DNA from 2 places in the Paenibacillus odorifer genome. Region 1 is predicted to be linked to the other one. Evidence: a T-box and tRNA genes for the amino acid it is inferred to sense, from the RefSeq annotation. Region 1 holds a T-box; the other holds one or more tRNA genes.

Region 1 (7,157 bases):
CCGCAACCAGCGGCCTTTTTCTATATTACGACTTCCAACGCATATTCACTAATATCGCTTACCGCTCATTTTTTCAGAATATCAATATACTCTTCTTTCTCTCGATCTGCCCCCGCACTAAGCTTCAAACGCAGTGACTTCGGGTGATCCAACACATTGCTGCTGAAGTAACTTATAAATCCATCATCAGCTCCACTACCAGAATTCGGATTAATTTTAATGTCGTGCTTCCCAACCTGCGCAGTTAATTCATAGGGGAGCTTTTGAAACAGTTCATTTCGGACGATCCAATCCGTTTTCAATTCCTCATTTATCGTAAATTTGAGCGCTATGCTTAACGGAGAAAGCTCGACTTCGGCTAGTTTTACTTCCTGTCCGTCAATTTTGAAAGGGTGGTCCACAACTAACGTCTCCGTCTTCAGCTCCCAAAACTTAGGATCAATAGAGAAGTTTACTTTTAAACGATCAGAATACCGCATGTCAGATAAAACCGTTCCTGTTTTCGGTTTACTTAACATTCCCGGGTCTACAGAGGCAATCTGAAAATCCGCCACTACGTCTGTTGGTCTTGGTTTATTTCGGTCCAGTGAAAATGCAGTTTTGCCGAGCCAAGTATATATGGTTCCCTCTGCGTGTGCTCCCATTCCGCCTCTATTCCCATTCTCCTCCATTACATCTCGTCCAGTTTCAGCATCTGTCAGCTTCACACTATTTACACTGTACACTTCCTGACCATCACTTGTTGTTCCTGTATACAGCAGCATGATTTTGTTTTCATCAGCAAGCACAGCATTCAGAGTAATTTTATATCCATTTGATTCAGCACTCTTATTAACGATTTGTACATAATCATTCCGGATTGCAGACTCTAAAGTAAGAGCATCAATATCAGCTGCAGCCAATGTTTTAAAAGGCTCCAATACGCCCCAATCGAACGTTTCAGCACTCGAAGTCCCTTGCTGTGGCATCAGCTGGGTTGGATTGAAGAACAGCAGGCCCGCTATCATCATTGCAGCCGCCAGCACAGACATCGCGCTTTTTGTGAACATTAACCTTCTGCCACGTTTCTTGCCTAATTCCAAGCCTGCTTGGATCGCATAGATTTGAGCGGCTGCATTCTCTATTTTTTGTTCTTGTGGGATACGTTCGGCATCGCTTAACATGGCAAGCTCCTCTTGACTACTCATTGTTCCATTCACCCCGATTCTTTATGATGGTTCGCAACTGCTTGAGCCCTTTATGCTGCCAAGTCTTAACCGTTCCCTCGGGTTTATTCATAATGTTAGCGATCTCAGTCAAGGTCATATCGTTGTAGTATTTTAGCAGCAGCACATGGCGATACTTGGGCTTAACCTGCTCAAGTGCCCACAACATTTCCATCCGATGATGGCCAATATGTGTGACCTGTTCTCCTATTCTTTCATCTACCAGCGGCATGGAACGTTTTCTTCGTCTTTGTTCATCTATACAGACATAAATTAGAATTCGAATAATCCATGATTTGAATGCTTTGGGGTCCTTTAATGTTTTTCTTTTAATCCAGGCCCGGCAAGTCATTTCCTGCATCGCTTCCAGCGCATCGTTTCGGTTCCGCAAGTAACTATAAGCAATACTGTACAGTTGTTCTCTATGTACCAATATCGAATCGTAAAAATCCGTCTCGCTCCGAGTATCAAGAATCGTTACTTTTTTCATTTCTGCATTAGTCATCGTCATGTCCTTCCTTAGCCTCCCCTCTTCAACCTTTCATAGATTAAGACGGGGGAGGTATAGAAACGGTTTTTGTTTCGTTTAACTTTTTTGCCAAAAGCTCTCTAAATTATAGCATTCTATAAAAATTGAACGAAAAATGTTATGATAGGTTAAATTGGACATAATCAATAGTACGCACTTAAAAGTGCCATAGGTACTAAAAAGTACCCATACCATGGAGGTTATCATGACAACAACACCAACAACAACTGTCAAGAAAAAATACAATATTTCTGTTGAAGCCACACTAGAGGTCATCGGAGGGAAATGGAAATGCGTAATTCTATGTCATTTAACTCATGGCAAAAAACGCACCTCCGAGTTAAAACAGTTGATGCCCGGCATTACTCAAAAAATGTTAACCCAGCAGCTACGCGAGCTTGAGGCAGATGGAATCATCAACCGAATTGTTTATAATCAGGTTCCACCAAAAGTAGAATACGAGCTTAGTGAATATGGTGATAGTTTAAGCGATATTTTGACTGCATTATGTAATTGGGGAGAACAACATATCATTAAGCAATTCGGCGATAAATACGCTGTTTTAGAGGATAACATTTTAAATAAATAAACCGCTCTATCAAGGGTATGGTTGGATATTTATGCTGCGAGAGTTGCACTTCAATTATACGTTCATGAAAAAAGGACAGCTGAATCAGATCGATTCAACTGTCCAAAGCTTTGATTCACCCGTCCCTTGAATGGCGCATAGGAACATAACTTAAATTACGCCCTCTCCTCCAATAGCAGTTGCTGTGAATGATATGGGTCCAAATAGATTTATAGGCAAGTTGCTATCATTCTGAATTACCAATTCATAGTTGTGGACTCCAATATAAGCACCATCAACCCACTGAGCACTTAATTGAATATCAGTAATAGTAGTAAAACGATAAAAGGATCTATAAATATCGACTCCAGCTCGTCGGATGATAACAAGAAATTGGCTATTAGCAAGTGCAGTAAGACTAAAACTACCATTTAACTCGACTCTACTGGAGAAAGAAGCCGGATTAGCCGGACTAATATTTACTTGCGCTGTGGCTAGACCCGCTCCAGCTCCAGGAATCCCTGCAACCGTTATAGCTGTAGTAAACGGATCTAACGGGATTTTTGCCTGTGACCCATAACTTATTATTGTCGCCATTTATCATCACTCCATTTCAAGGTTATAGAGTAGTATATTGTGAATCCGCAATGATAGATTGGACTAAATTCCTGATGATTATATACATTTAAGGTATACTTTGCTAGATCAAATAAACCTAGTTACCTTGTCAATCACCATACGATTTCCACTCATTGACAACACCCCTGTTCAGAATTACAATAATTCACATATCATGAACAACGATGACAAAGGGTAAGTAGACAGACGAACATGGTCTTCAGAGAGCCGGTGGTAGGTGCGAACCGGTGACCAGCGTATGCTCGAATGGCCTTTATAGTTGTTTTTCCGAACTATCTTAATGGATGCAGTAGGGAAAACCGGGGTTCCCGCCGTTATCAAGGGACCTGTATCGAGAATTAATTCAACCTCTCCGTACAGGTAAGAGAAGATCGGAAGCCAAGAATCGTAAGGTGACACGATCATTTAAGGTGGTACCACGACAACTTCGTCCTTATTGGATGAGGTTTTTTTGTCATTTAAAGGAGGTGATGGCCATGGATGATGGCTGGTGGTGGCGACTCGAGTGTAACCAAATGCTAAATAACAGGAGGAATTTTTATATGATGAACGAACGTGTCTTAACTGGAGATCGAGTGACTGGAAAGCTTCACCTTGGCCATTACGCCGGCAGCTTGCAGACCCGAGTAGCCCTTCAGGAGCAATATGAAACTTTTGTGTTTTTAGCGGATATTCAAGCCCTAACGACCCATTTTGATCGTCCGCAGCTGCTGGGTCAACATCTGCATGAGATCACACTGGACTATTTATCTGCAGGTATAAATCCGGAAAAAACAACTATATTTATTCAATCGATGATCCCTGAAATCGCAGAGCTGACCATCTTGTTCTCTATGTTTGTTACTGTGAATTCTTTACGGCATAATCCCACGATTAAAGCCGAATCAAAAAATTCCAGCTTAGATGAATTGTATTACGGTTTTCTAGGTTATCCAGTTAGTCAGACTGCTGACATAACTTTTTGTAAAGCAACGATCATTCCTGTAGGAGAAGACCAGCTCCCCCATCTGGAATTAACCCGCAAAATCGTCCGCAGATTCAACGAGCTGTACAGCCCGATACTGGTGGAACCCAAAGCGCTGATCAGTGAGACGCCGAGACTTGTGGGTACGGATGGCAACGCTAAAATGAGTAAAAGCCTTGGCAATGCCATCGAGCTGGACTCCACTAAGGAAGAAATCACCTTCAAGATAAGAAAAGCCACAACCGATCCTGCGCGTGTGCATAAAAATGATCCTGGACATCCAGATATCTGTCCTATTTTTGCTTATCATGGTGCTTTTCGCTCAGCGGGGGTAACCGAAATTCGTGAAGGCTGTGAGCGGGGTACCATGGGTTGTTCTGCTTGCAAACAGTTGATTTCGACAGCTCTAGATCAGCTTATAGAACCGATGCGAGAGCGGCGTTCCTATTATGCTACTAAGCCCAAGCTTGTGCAGGAAATCTTAATCTCTGGAACACAGCATGCCCGCAGCATTGCTCAGGAAACAATGGCCGAAGTACGTGAGGCTATGAGTCTTAACTATTTTTCAATCTAAAAATGATATTTATAGGTACTCAAAAAAGCCGGAAGCTCATTGGAAGAGATCCGGCTTTTTTCTTCTCCTTACAACACCCAATTTCCCTTACGGAATACGGGTTCAATCGTGCCGTCCGCCAGCTCTCCGTCAATATCCAGCTCTGCTGAACCGATCATAAAATCGACATGAGTTAAGCTGACATTAGCTCCTCTAGCCACAAGCTCTTCGTTCGTAAGCTTTGTGCCGCCTTCAATATTTACAGGATAAGCACTTCCTAACGCGAAATGGCAGGAGGCATTCTCATCAATCCCTGTATTGTAAAAAATGCGGTTCAAGCGAGAGATTGGAGAATCATGCTGCACTAAGGCTACTTCTCCTAGATAAGATGCACCTTCATCCGTTGCCAGCAGTGAGGTTAAATGCTCGCGTCCGGATTCAGCTTCATAAGCTACGACTTTCCCCTTTTCAAAAGTGAATGAAAGTCCTTCAACTAAACGTCCATTCAAATTAAGAGGGAGCGTGCTTCTAACTGTGCCATTCACTCCAGTACGATGGGGCATGGAATAAATCTCTTCTGTTGGCATATTAGCAACAAAATAAACACCTTTATCATTCTCACCGCCACCCCCGCGCCATAAATGGCCTTCCGGAAGCTCTACATGCAGATCCGTTCCCGGAGCACGGTAATGCAGGCTTTTATAACGTTTAGCGTTCATTCTATCCTGACTTTCTTTCAACTGACCAATATGCTCTCTCCAAGCAGCTACCGGATCATCGCTGCCCACACGATTCATCTGGAATACAGCTTCCCACATCGCCTCTACCCGCTCTTCTTCAGGAAGATCGGCAAAAACCTTGTTCGCCCAAGCACGTGTTGGCGCTTTGACCAGAGACCAGCTGATTTTGCTGTTCCGAGTATATTTGGAGTAGTTCTTGCGAGCAACAGCTGCTGCTTTGACTGCTCTAGATACCTTAGAAGAATCAATGCCATTAAACAGTTCCGGATCAGGTACTTTAATATGTAAGATGGCACCATTTTCTTCCGCGAATTTCTCCATCATCTCAGCCTGCCACTGTGGATAGTAATCGAAAGAATCCTCTGGGGCTTTTTCATAACGGATCCGTGTAGTTGCTTCATCGTCCCAGTCAACAATTACATATTTTGCTCCCGCTTCATAGGCTTTCGCTACAATCAAGCGAGTAAGTTCTGCGGTTTCTATCGGTGCATGTACCATAAGGACTTGTCCAGGCTGTACATTTACTCCTACTTTTACAACTAGGTTCGCGTATTTCTCCAGCATTACTTCAAAATCTTTCATGAATTCTCTTCCTCCATCTCTAGGGTTGCTATAAGCACTCGGTCAGCTTCACTTCTTATTTTAACGCAAAACGAGGATAGTTGCGATTCGATTTAGATTCTCAGTTACTTCACTTCAGGTATTTCCCCTGTATAGACACCTAGAGCATTCTTATGAATCTCTACAATGGACGTTCCGATCTGCTTATCATTATGGTAAGCAATCACTATGATCTTGGTATCCTGAGGCTCATTTATTTGTTTATTCTTTCCATCCATTGGACTCCAATAAATTTGATCTCCAGATTTGATTTTCAGCTCAAGACCTTTGTTATGCACCTTGTAGTCAGGGGGGTTCCATAACAATAAATTGCCGGACGTAGCCTGTATCTTAATAACATTCGCCCCTTCAGCAGTTATAAGCATAGGTAATCCTGGAGCACTACTATCAGTCACCCTGTATTCCGCTGTTGGGAACAGAACTTCCGGTTTCACCTCAAGTGATTGATTATTATGCTGCAAAATAAAGAAGAAAAAAAGTAAAATCGTTAAGCCCATGACGCCTCCGATGATTATTTTTTTCACTATTCAACCTCCCTTCTACCCTAATACTGTAACATATTTCCTTAATCTGGACAGTTATCAGCCAAATAAAGCGGCTCCCACAAGGAACCGCTCACTTGAATCACTATTTTTTATCCACCTGTAGCAGTGTTACGGTCTTCAAAGCATAAGTATGCATGATTTTATCCTCTGAAATTACATTCAACTTGGTCAAGCTTGCCACCTTTGCCGGATCTGATTTGGAGAGCAAACGCCACACTTCAGGGTCCGATAAGGTCTCATATAACTTTGCATCATCATATTCTTTGCGGTTTTGCACGACCAGCTTCACTTTATAGCTGCCAATTTCAGTCTCGGTGGTTTCCTGCTCACTACAATAATTTAAAATATCCTGACGAAGCTCGGCCAATTCTTTTTCAATATCTTTTTGCTTTTGCTTGAGCCGATAATACTGCTGAACCTTTTTCTCCATCCACTTCACGCTCCTTCATAGACATATGTATGCCGGAAACGTTCGATAAATTAGTTGAGTTCCCTATCATAAAAACTTATAATGAGCCGGGGATAGCTAATTTCCAAGTAGAGTCAAATTTCTTATAAAAACAATTCCACGGCAGGTGACTTATGTTTCATTCGTACTTTTTTCCAATTTCGTATGCGTTCATGATGTTTCCAATAGCAGCGCTGTTCTTCACACTTCCTTTTCTTATCGTACAATACCGCAGACATGGCTATATACATAAGCTTAGAGCTTTAATCCTATATCTGCTGCTGCTCTATCTGATGAACGCTTATTTTCTAGTCTTGCTTCCTTTTCCATCCTCCCGGCACAATG
Region 2 (7,157 bases), 3.0 Mb from region 1:
GGGATAACAGGCTTATCTCCCCCAAGAGTCCACATCGACGGGGAGGTTTGGCACCTCGATGTCGGCTCATCGCATCCTGGGGCTGAAGTAGGTCCCAAGGGTTGGGCTGTTCGCCCATTAAAGCGGTACGCGAGCTGGGTTCAGAACGTCGTGAGACAGTTCGGTCCCTATCTGTCGTGGGCGCAGGAAATTTGAGAGGAGCTGTCCTTAGTACGAGAGGACCGGGATGGACGTACCGCTGGTGCACCAGTTGTTCCGCCAGGAGCATGGCTGGGTAGCTACGTACGGACGGGATAAGCGCTGAAAGCATCTAAGCGTGAAGCCCCCCTCAAGATGAGATTTCCCAATTAGTAAGACCCCTTGAAGACGACGAGGTAGATAGGTTGGAGGTGGAAGTGCAGCAATGCATGGAGCTGACCAATACTAATCGGTCGAGGGCTTATCCTATACTTAGAATGCAAATTCGTTTCGGATTCAGTTTTCAGGCGATTAAGCCTGGTATGAATATTCCCTGATAGCTCAGTTGGTAGAGCACTCGACTGTTAATCGAGTTGTCACAGGTTCGAGTCCTGTTCGGGGAGCCATATGGAGAGGTGTCCGAGTTTGGCCGAAGGAGCACGATTGGAAATCGTGTAGGCGCCACAAGCGTCTCGAGGGTTCGAATCCCTCTCTCTCCGCCACAAATTTTTAATTAGTATGGCCCGTTGGTCAAGGGGTTAAGACACCTCCCTTTCACGGAGGTAACATGGGTTCGAATCCCATACGGGTCACCAAATTTTCACTTGATTTATCCTAGTGGACTTTGGTACAATAACAATTGTTGTTTATGGAGGCTTAGCTCAGCTGGGAGAGCATCTGCCTTACAAGCAGAGGGTCGGGGGTTCGATCCCCTCAGCCTCCACCATAACATATTTTTACTGACGCGGGGTGGAGCAGCCCGGTAGCTCGTCGGGCTCATAACCCGAAGGCCGCAGGTTCAAATCCTGCCCCCGCAACCAATTAACTTAAGCAATTATATCTTTTGGAACCGTGGTGTAGTTGGCCTAACATGCCTGCCTGTCACGCAGGAGATCGCGGGTTCGAATCCCGTCGGTTCCGCCATTTTCATCATGGCTCGGTAGCTCAGTCGGTAGAGCAGAGGACTGAAAATCCTCGTGTCGGCGGTTCGATTCCGTCCCGAGCCACCATTTATCATCACAAAAGAATGAGTGCCATGCCGGTGTAGCTCAATTGGTAGAGCAACTGACTTGTAATCAGTAGGTTGGGGGTTCAAGTCCTCTCGCCGGCACCATCCTTGGAGGATTAGCGAAGTGGCCAAACGCATCAGACTGTAAATCTGCTCACGTAAGTGTTCGGTGGTTCGAATCCATCATCCTCCACCAGTTTTTAGGGGCATAGTTTAAAGGTAGAACAACGGTCTCCAAAACCGTTGGTGTGGGTTCAATTCCTGCTGCCCCTGCCAAGTTCTTTCTAAAGTTTAATATGGCGGCCGTGGCGAAGGGGTTAACGCACCGGATTGTGGTTCCGGCATTCGTGGGTTCGAGACCCATCGGCCGCCCCATTTTCTTTAAAATGAATAATGGCAACAATATCAACTTAATATGGCGACTGTGGCGAAGGGGTTAACGCACCGGATTGTGGTTCCGGCATTCGTGGGTTCGAGACCCATCAGTCGCCCCATTTTACTTTAAAATGTTATTGGGGATTAGCCAAGCGGTAAGGCAACGGACTTTGACTCCGTCACTCATAGGTTCGAATCCTATATCCCCAGCCATTTTATGCGGACGTGGCTCAGCGGTAGAGCATCGCCTTGCCAAGGCGAGGGTCGCGGGTTCGATTCCCGTCGTCCGCTCCAAAATTTACATGGCGCCATAGCCAAGTGGTAAGGCAAAGCTCTGCAAAAGCTTTATCCCCAGTTCAAATCTGGGTGGCGCCTCCATTTAGTTCATATGTGCCGGCGTGGCGGAATGGCAGACGCGCTCGACTCAAAATCGAGTGGGAAACCGTGGAGGTTCGAGTCCTCTCGCCGGTATCTTAAAAAGGTTAGTAAGAATGCTTTTATAAGCAATCTTACTAACCTTTTTTCTTTATGTTCTTAGTTTTACAGGATTAAGCCGTTGAATAGAGGAGTTTCTCTATTTCAACGGCTTTTTTTAATCTGATTAGTGATTAACCTGATTGATTATTAATGCGGAATGCTCGCGGGGTATGACCTATTTCTCGTTTAAACATATTGCAGAATTGGGCATCGTTCACAAAACCTGCAGCAGCAGATACTTCAGAGATTTGCATCTGAGTATGACGTAATAGAGATTTTGCATAATCCAGGCGTTTTAACAGCAAATACCGCAGGGGTGAAGACCCGAAACGTTCTTTAAATAGATGGCGAAAACGATCGTAGCTATATCCGGACATTTCTGATAGTGTTTCGACGGACAATTTATGGCGATAATGCTCATTCATATAATTAAGGACATATTGTACTCGATCTTCTGATGGGGATTGATATCCAGAGGCACTAAGAAGCCTCATAAGATGGACGGTAATCTCGCTCATTTGTAGGTTTAGAAGCTCAGAGAATCCGTCTTGCTTGCGTGTAAACTCTGCTTTCATTCGCAGCAGGATTTGAAGAACGGTCTGATCTTTATCATCTTCATATACGCCGAGCAGATTACTCATATTAGGGTGTTCCGAGTGGAAGCCTACAAATAATACATTTGCATCCTCACGGTGGTGCTCGTCATGTTTATGATTGGGTGGCACAAGCGCGAAAGAAGAGGAGCGAAAATGGTAACTTCGTGGGCCAACATTGGTTGTCCCTACCCCCTGTAAATAATAGACCAGTTCGTAGCATTCATGCTGGTGTGGAGGGATATAAGTATTTAGCTCATGTGTGGCACTTACAATATATAGAACACGATCCATGATGATCCTCCAATACTTATGTTTTAGCCGAATCGTACAAAACTATGACCGAAATCATATAATTATTTTTAATAATATTTGTTATGATCGTATCAATAAATCCGAAAGTTCGCAACCTGACTGGCCATCTCGTTCGGAAATAAAGCGGATTATTAATAATAATGGTATTTTTATTGCTATTTTTGAGCCTAAACGTTAAATTTATTACTTTTAATGATACTTTATTTGGAAAAAAGAGAATTTCCATTTGAACCGTGAATTATACAATGGGTGAAGATGGGGATTCTGCCGGATTACTAACCAACTAAAATTAGGGGTGGAATAGAGTAATGAATAAAAAAGTTCTTTCTTTGTTGTTATTAATGGTGATGGTTCTGGTCACAGCATGTGGGAATAACACGTCCAATAACGGTTCTTCTGCGAATACTGGATCAAACGCTGCTGAGGGTGGAGAAACAGGTTCAGGGGATAAACTCAAGGTTGTATTGCTGATTCCGGGGACACTTGGGGATAAATCATTTTTTGATTCCGCTAATAACGGCTTGCAAAAGGTTAAGGATGAACTAGGTGCAGTAACAAAGGTTGTTGAAATGGGCGTTGATAAAACGAAATGGGAGCCAACATTTAACGATATCGCTTCCGAGGATTGGGATGTAATTATTTCTGGCGGTTCTGAAATTACTGAGATGTTTAATGCAACGGCAGAATTGTATCCAGACAAAAAATTCATTAATTATGATACCGACATCGATGAAGCACCAGATAACATGTACAACATGTCTTATGCGACAAATGAAGTATCTTTCTTGGCAGGTGCCGTAGCAGCATTAGCTACACAATCGGATATGCCGAATGCTACCCCTGAGAATGTGATTGGGTTTGTGGGCGGTATGGATATTCCGGGGATTAATGCTTTCTTGGTCGGTTACATTCAAGGTGCTCAGTATGTTGATCCTGATGTAAAAGTGGCTGTGTCGTACGCTGGTGATTTTGTTAACCCGGCAAAAGGTAAGGAGCTGTCTCTAATTCAATATAACTCCGGCGTGGATGTTATTTTTAACGTGGCTGGGGGTACAGGTCTTGGGATCTTTGACGCAGCTAAAGAAAAGAAAAAATATGCAATCGGTGTAGACTCCGATCAGGCAATGTTGATTAACGATACGGATAGTGAAAAAGCAAATCTAATCGTTACTTCATCTATTAAAAAGATTGATACGGCTATTCTAGGTGCAGTGAAGAGATTGCAAGAGGGAACGCTAGAAATGGGCAAACGTGATGTGTTGAGCTTTGTAGATGATGGTGTAGGTATTGCTGAGAATGATATTTATAAAAATGTATTCCCGGCTGATCTTCAGGCCAAGGTTGAAGAAGTGAAGCAAAAGCTGATCAATAAAGAAATTAAAGTGGATAATGCGATGGGGATGGAAACCGCAGAGGTAGAAGCTATTCGTAACGCAGTTAAGCCTTAAGCTTTAAATCTTAAGATCAGCTCTATAGAGTTAAACCTACAGTTGGAGATTCTTCTAGTCAGGGGAATTCCAGCTGTATATTTTTGCAGACCTCCAAGTTGAAAGGCGTTGAGACCTATGTACAAAGCTCTGCTGGAAATGCGGGGAATTACCAAGGTATATCCCAATGGCGTCGTTGCAAATAAAGACGTGCATTTTTCTTTACGTGAGGGAGAAATACATGCGATTGCAGGTGAGAACGGTGCTGGTAAATCGACTTTAATGAAGATTATGTTCGGCATGGAAGAGCCAAGTGAAGGCGAGATCTATATCAAGGGTGAAAAAGTAAAGCTGCAATCCGCTCAGGACGCCATTGATAGAGGCATCGGCATGGTCCATCAGCATTTCATGTTGGTACCTTCTTTTACGGTGGCAGAGAATATGGTGCTGGGTATGGAGCCGCGCAGAGGAGTTGGCATTAATTATGCCGAGGCTGTGCGCATGACGGAAGAGACCGCAAGGAAATACAATCTGGCCGTGGATCCTAAAGCAAAAGTAGAGGATCTTACAGTTGGGATGAAGCAAAAGGTTGAGATTCTTAAGGCGCTGCTGCGTGGTGCGAAAATTCTGGTGCTTGATGAGCCGACTGCGGTGTTGACTCCACAGGAAACAGAGGAATTGTTCCGCGAGCTTAAGCAATTAAGGGAACAGGGTCATACGATAGTTTTTATTTCGCACAAATTAAAGGAAGTCAAAGCGATTTGCGACAGAATTACGATTATGCGCAGCGGCCGTAGTGAAGGTGTTTTTCAAACACAGGATGTGACAGAACAGGAAATCTCGCGACTAATGGTCGGCAGAGACGTCGTGCTGAAATATGACAAAGAGATTCTGGCTGTTAGTGAGCCAGTACTAACGGTGCAGGGACTCAGTGTGAATGATGCAGATGGCAAAGCATTATTGTCGGATATCAATTTTGCGGTACGTGGTGGGCAGATCGTTGGGATTGCTGGTGTAGAAGGCAACGGGCAGACACAGCTCATTGAAGCTCTTACAGGTAGCTTGAGAGGTGTCTCAAGTCAGGGCTCTGTACTAGTGAAGGGAAAGGATATCCGTGAATCGGATATTTTGGATATTCGTAAGCTAGGCGTTTCCTATATACCGGAGGATCGGATGCGGCAAGGGATCGCTAGTGAGGCAAGTATAGCTGATAATCTGCTATCTACTCAGTATCGTACAAAAGCAATGAATAAAGGTCTTTTTTTGAATGGCTCACGAATTGCCAAGCTAGCAGTATCCCTTGTAGAGGAATTTAAAGTCCGCTGTTCAGGACCTTCTCAGCCCATAGGAATGTTGTCAGGTGGTAACATGCAGAAGGTAGTCGTAGCTAGAGAGTGTTCGACTGAACCGCAGCTGCTTATTGCAGAACAGCCGACACGGGGTGTGGATATAGGCGCAGCCCAGTTCATACATCAAAAGTTGTTGGAATTACGTTCAGACGATTGCGCGATTTTGCTAGTGTCGGCAGATTTGAATGAGATCTTGGAGATCAGCGATAGTCTGTTAGTAATGTACGAGGGTAAGATTGTTGCCTTTTTCGAGGAGCCATCTAAGGTTAGTGAGGAAGAATTAGGTCTTTATATGCTGGGGATTCATCGACAGGACGAGGAGCACATCGGGAGGGCCGTAAATCATGTTTAAAGTTAAATATTTTGAGTACATTCGAACATCGGCGGTAATCGTTATTGCACTCGCTATTGCCTTTCTGATCATCTCTTTGGTCAGTAATCAGCCTGTGAAGACGATTGGTATATTCCTATTAGAGCCGTTATCCAGTAAAGGTCATATTGGTAATGTGATTGAGATGGCGATTCCGCTCATGTTCACTGGGTTGGCAGTATCCTTGTTGTTTCGAGCCAATATGTTCAACCTGGGAGCTGAGGGGATTTTTTATTTCTCCGGTGTTGTAACTTCCGTATTGGCTATTCATTTAACGTTGGACGGCTGGCTGCATCCGATGGTAGCTATTGCTGCAGGTTCAATTGTAGGAGCCTTGCTCTCGGCAATACCTGGTATTCTGAAGGCAAAATGGAATGCTAATGAGTTGGTTACATCCTTAATGTTCAATAATATTTTGTTCGGAGTAGGGTTATACCTACTGAACTATCATCTACGTGATGCTAAAGCTTTTGCCAATGTATCCTACAAATTCGAGAAAACGGCACTGCTGAGTAAAATGGTCTCCGGTACCCGTATTCATACCGGTCTTATTATCGTTATCGTGCTTATTATTGCAGCTCATCTATTCCTATACAAAACGAAATGGGGATATGAGCTGCGCATGACAGGCATCAACCGGGACTTTGCCCGTTATTCCGGTATGAAGACAGCCAAGGTTATTATTCTCGTTCACTTGATTGCAGGTTTTATCGCAGGTATGGGGGGTTCCGTAGAAGTGCTGGGGATGTATAACCGTTTCCAATGGACGTCACTGCCTGGTTATGGTTTGGATGGTGCCCTTGTAGCGATGTTAGCCAAAAATAATCCGCTGTCCGTAATCGGCTCTGCATTGTTCCTAGCGTACATTCGAATTGGGGCTGACATGATGGCGCGTCTGTCTGATGTACCTTCAGAGATGATCTCAATTATACAGGCAATTATCATTCTTCTGATTTCGGCTGAGCAATTTCTGAAGTTCTGGAAAAATCGGATGCTCTTGAAGGAGGCGAAGGAAGCGTGAATAGTTTGTTTGATGTAATTTTTACAACTGACTTTGCGTTCTCT

What was found. The T-box of region 1 lies ahead of trpS (tryptophan--tRNA ligase). A T-box ahead of a tRNA ligase gene usually reads a tRNA of that ligase, here a tRNA-Trp.
Region 2: it encodes a tRNA-Trp, which carries the amino acid that the T-box ahead of trpS (tryptophan--tRNA ligase) is inferred to sense. The anticodon was not compared.

What each region holds. Positions count from the first base shown of each region.
Region 1 is NZ_CP009428.1:2,931,355-2,938,511, reverse strand. Features, by position in the region: gene PODO_RS12605 (DUF4179 domain-containing protein) at 66-1,187, opposite strand; gene PODO_RS12600 (sigma-70 family RNA polymerase sigma factor) at 1,180-1,716, opposite strand; gene PODO_RS12595 (winged helix-turn-helix transcriptional regulator) at 1,940-2,323, shown strand; gene PODO_RS12590 (hypothetical protein) at 2,474-2,899, opposite strand; T-box leader at 3,097-3,379, shown strand; gene trpS (tryptophan--tRNA ligase) at 3,484-4,479, shown strand; gene PODO_RS12580 (aminopeptidase) at 4,548-5,780, opposite strand; gene PODO_RS12575 (hypothetical protein) at 5,885-6,343, opposite strand; gene PODO_RS12570 (hypothetical protein) at 6,447-6,794, opposite strand; gene PODO_RS12565 (VanZ family protein) at 6,986-7,157, shown strand, end outside.
Region 2 is NZ_CP009428.1:5,908,661-5,915,817, reverse strand. Features, by position in the region: rRNA gene PODO_RS25785 (23S ribosomal RNA) at 1-447, shown strand, start outside; tRNA gene PODO_RS25780 (tRNA-Asn) at 509-584, shown strand; tRNA gene PODO_RS25775 (tRNA-Ser) at 588-680, shown strand; tRNA gene PODO_RS25770 (tRNA-Glu) at 699-773, shown strand; tRNA gene PODO_RS25765 (tRNA-Val) at 829-904, shown strand; tRNA gene PODO_RS25760 (tRNA-Met) at 922-998, shown strand; tRNA gene PODO_RS25755 (tRNA-Asp) at 1,024-1,101, shown strand; tRNA gene PODO_RS25750 (tRNA-Phe) at 1,112-1,187, shown strand; tRNA gene PODO_RS25745 (tRNA-Thr) at 1,216-1,291, shown strand; tRNA gene PODO_RS25740 (tRNA-Tyr) at 1,297-1,382, shown strand; tRNA gene PODO_RS25735 (tRNA-Trp) at 1,389-1,462, shown strand; tRNA gene PODO_RS25730 (tRNA-His) at 1,486-1,561, shown strand; tRNA gene PODO_RS25725 (tRNA-His) at 1,605-1,680, shown strand; tRNA gene PODO_RS25720 (tRNA-Gln) at 1,700-1,774, shown strand; tRNA gene PODO_RS25715 (tRNA-Gly) at 1,781-1,855, shown strand; tRNA gene PODO_RS25710 (tRNA-Cys) at 1,866-1,939, shown strand; tRNA gene PODO_RS25705 (tRNA-Leu) at 1,954-2,032, shown strand; gene PODO_RS25700 (AraC family transcriptional regulator) at 2,170-2,925, opposite strand; gene PODO_RS25695 (BMP family ABC transporter substrate-binding protein) at 3,255-4,394, shown strand; gene PODO_RS25690 (ABC transporter ATP-binding protein) at 4,512-6,074, shown strand; gene PODO_RS25685 (ABC transporter permease) at 6,067-7,113, shown strand; gene PODO_RS25680 (ABC transporter permease) at 7,110-7,157, shown strand, end outside.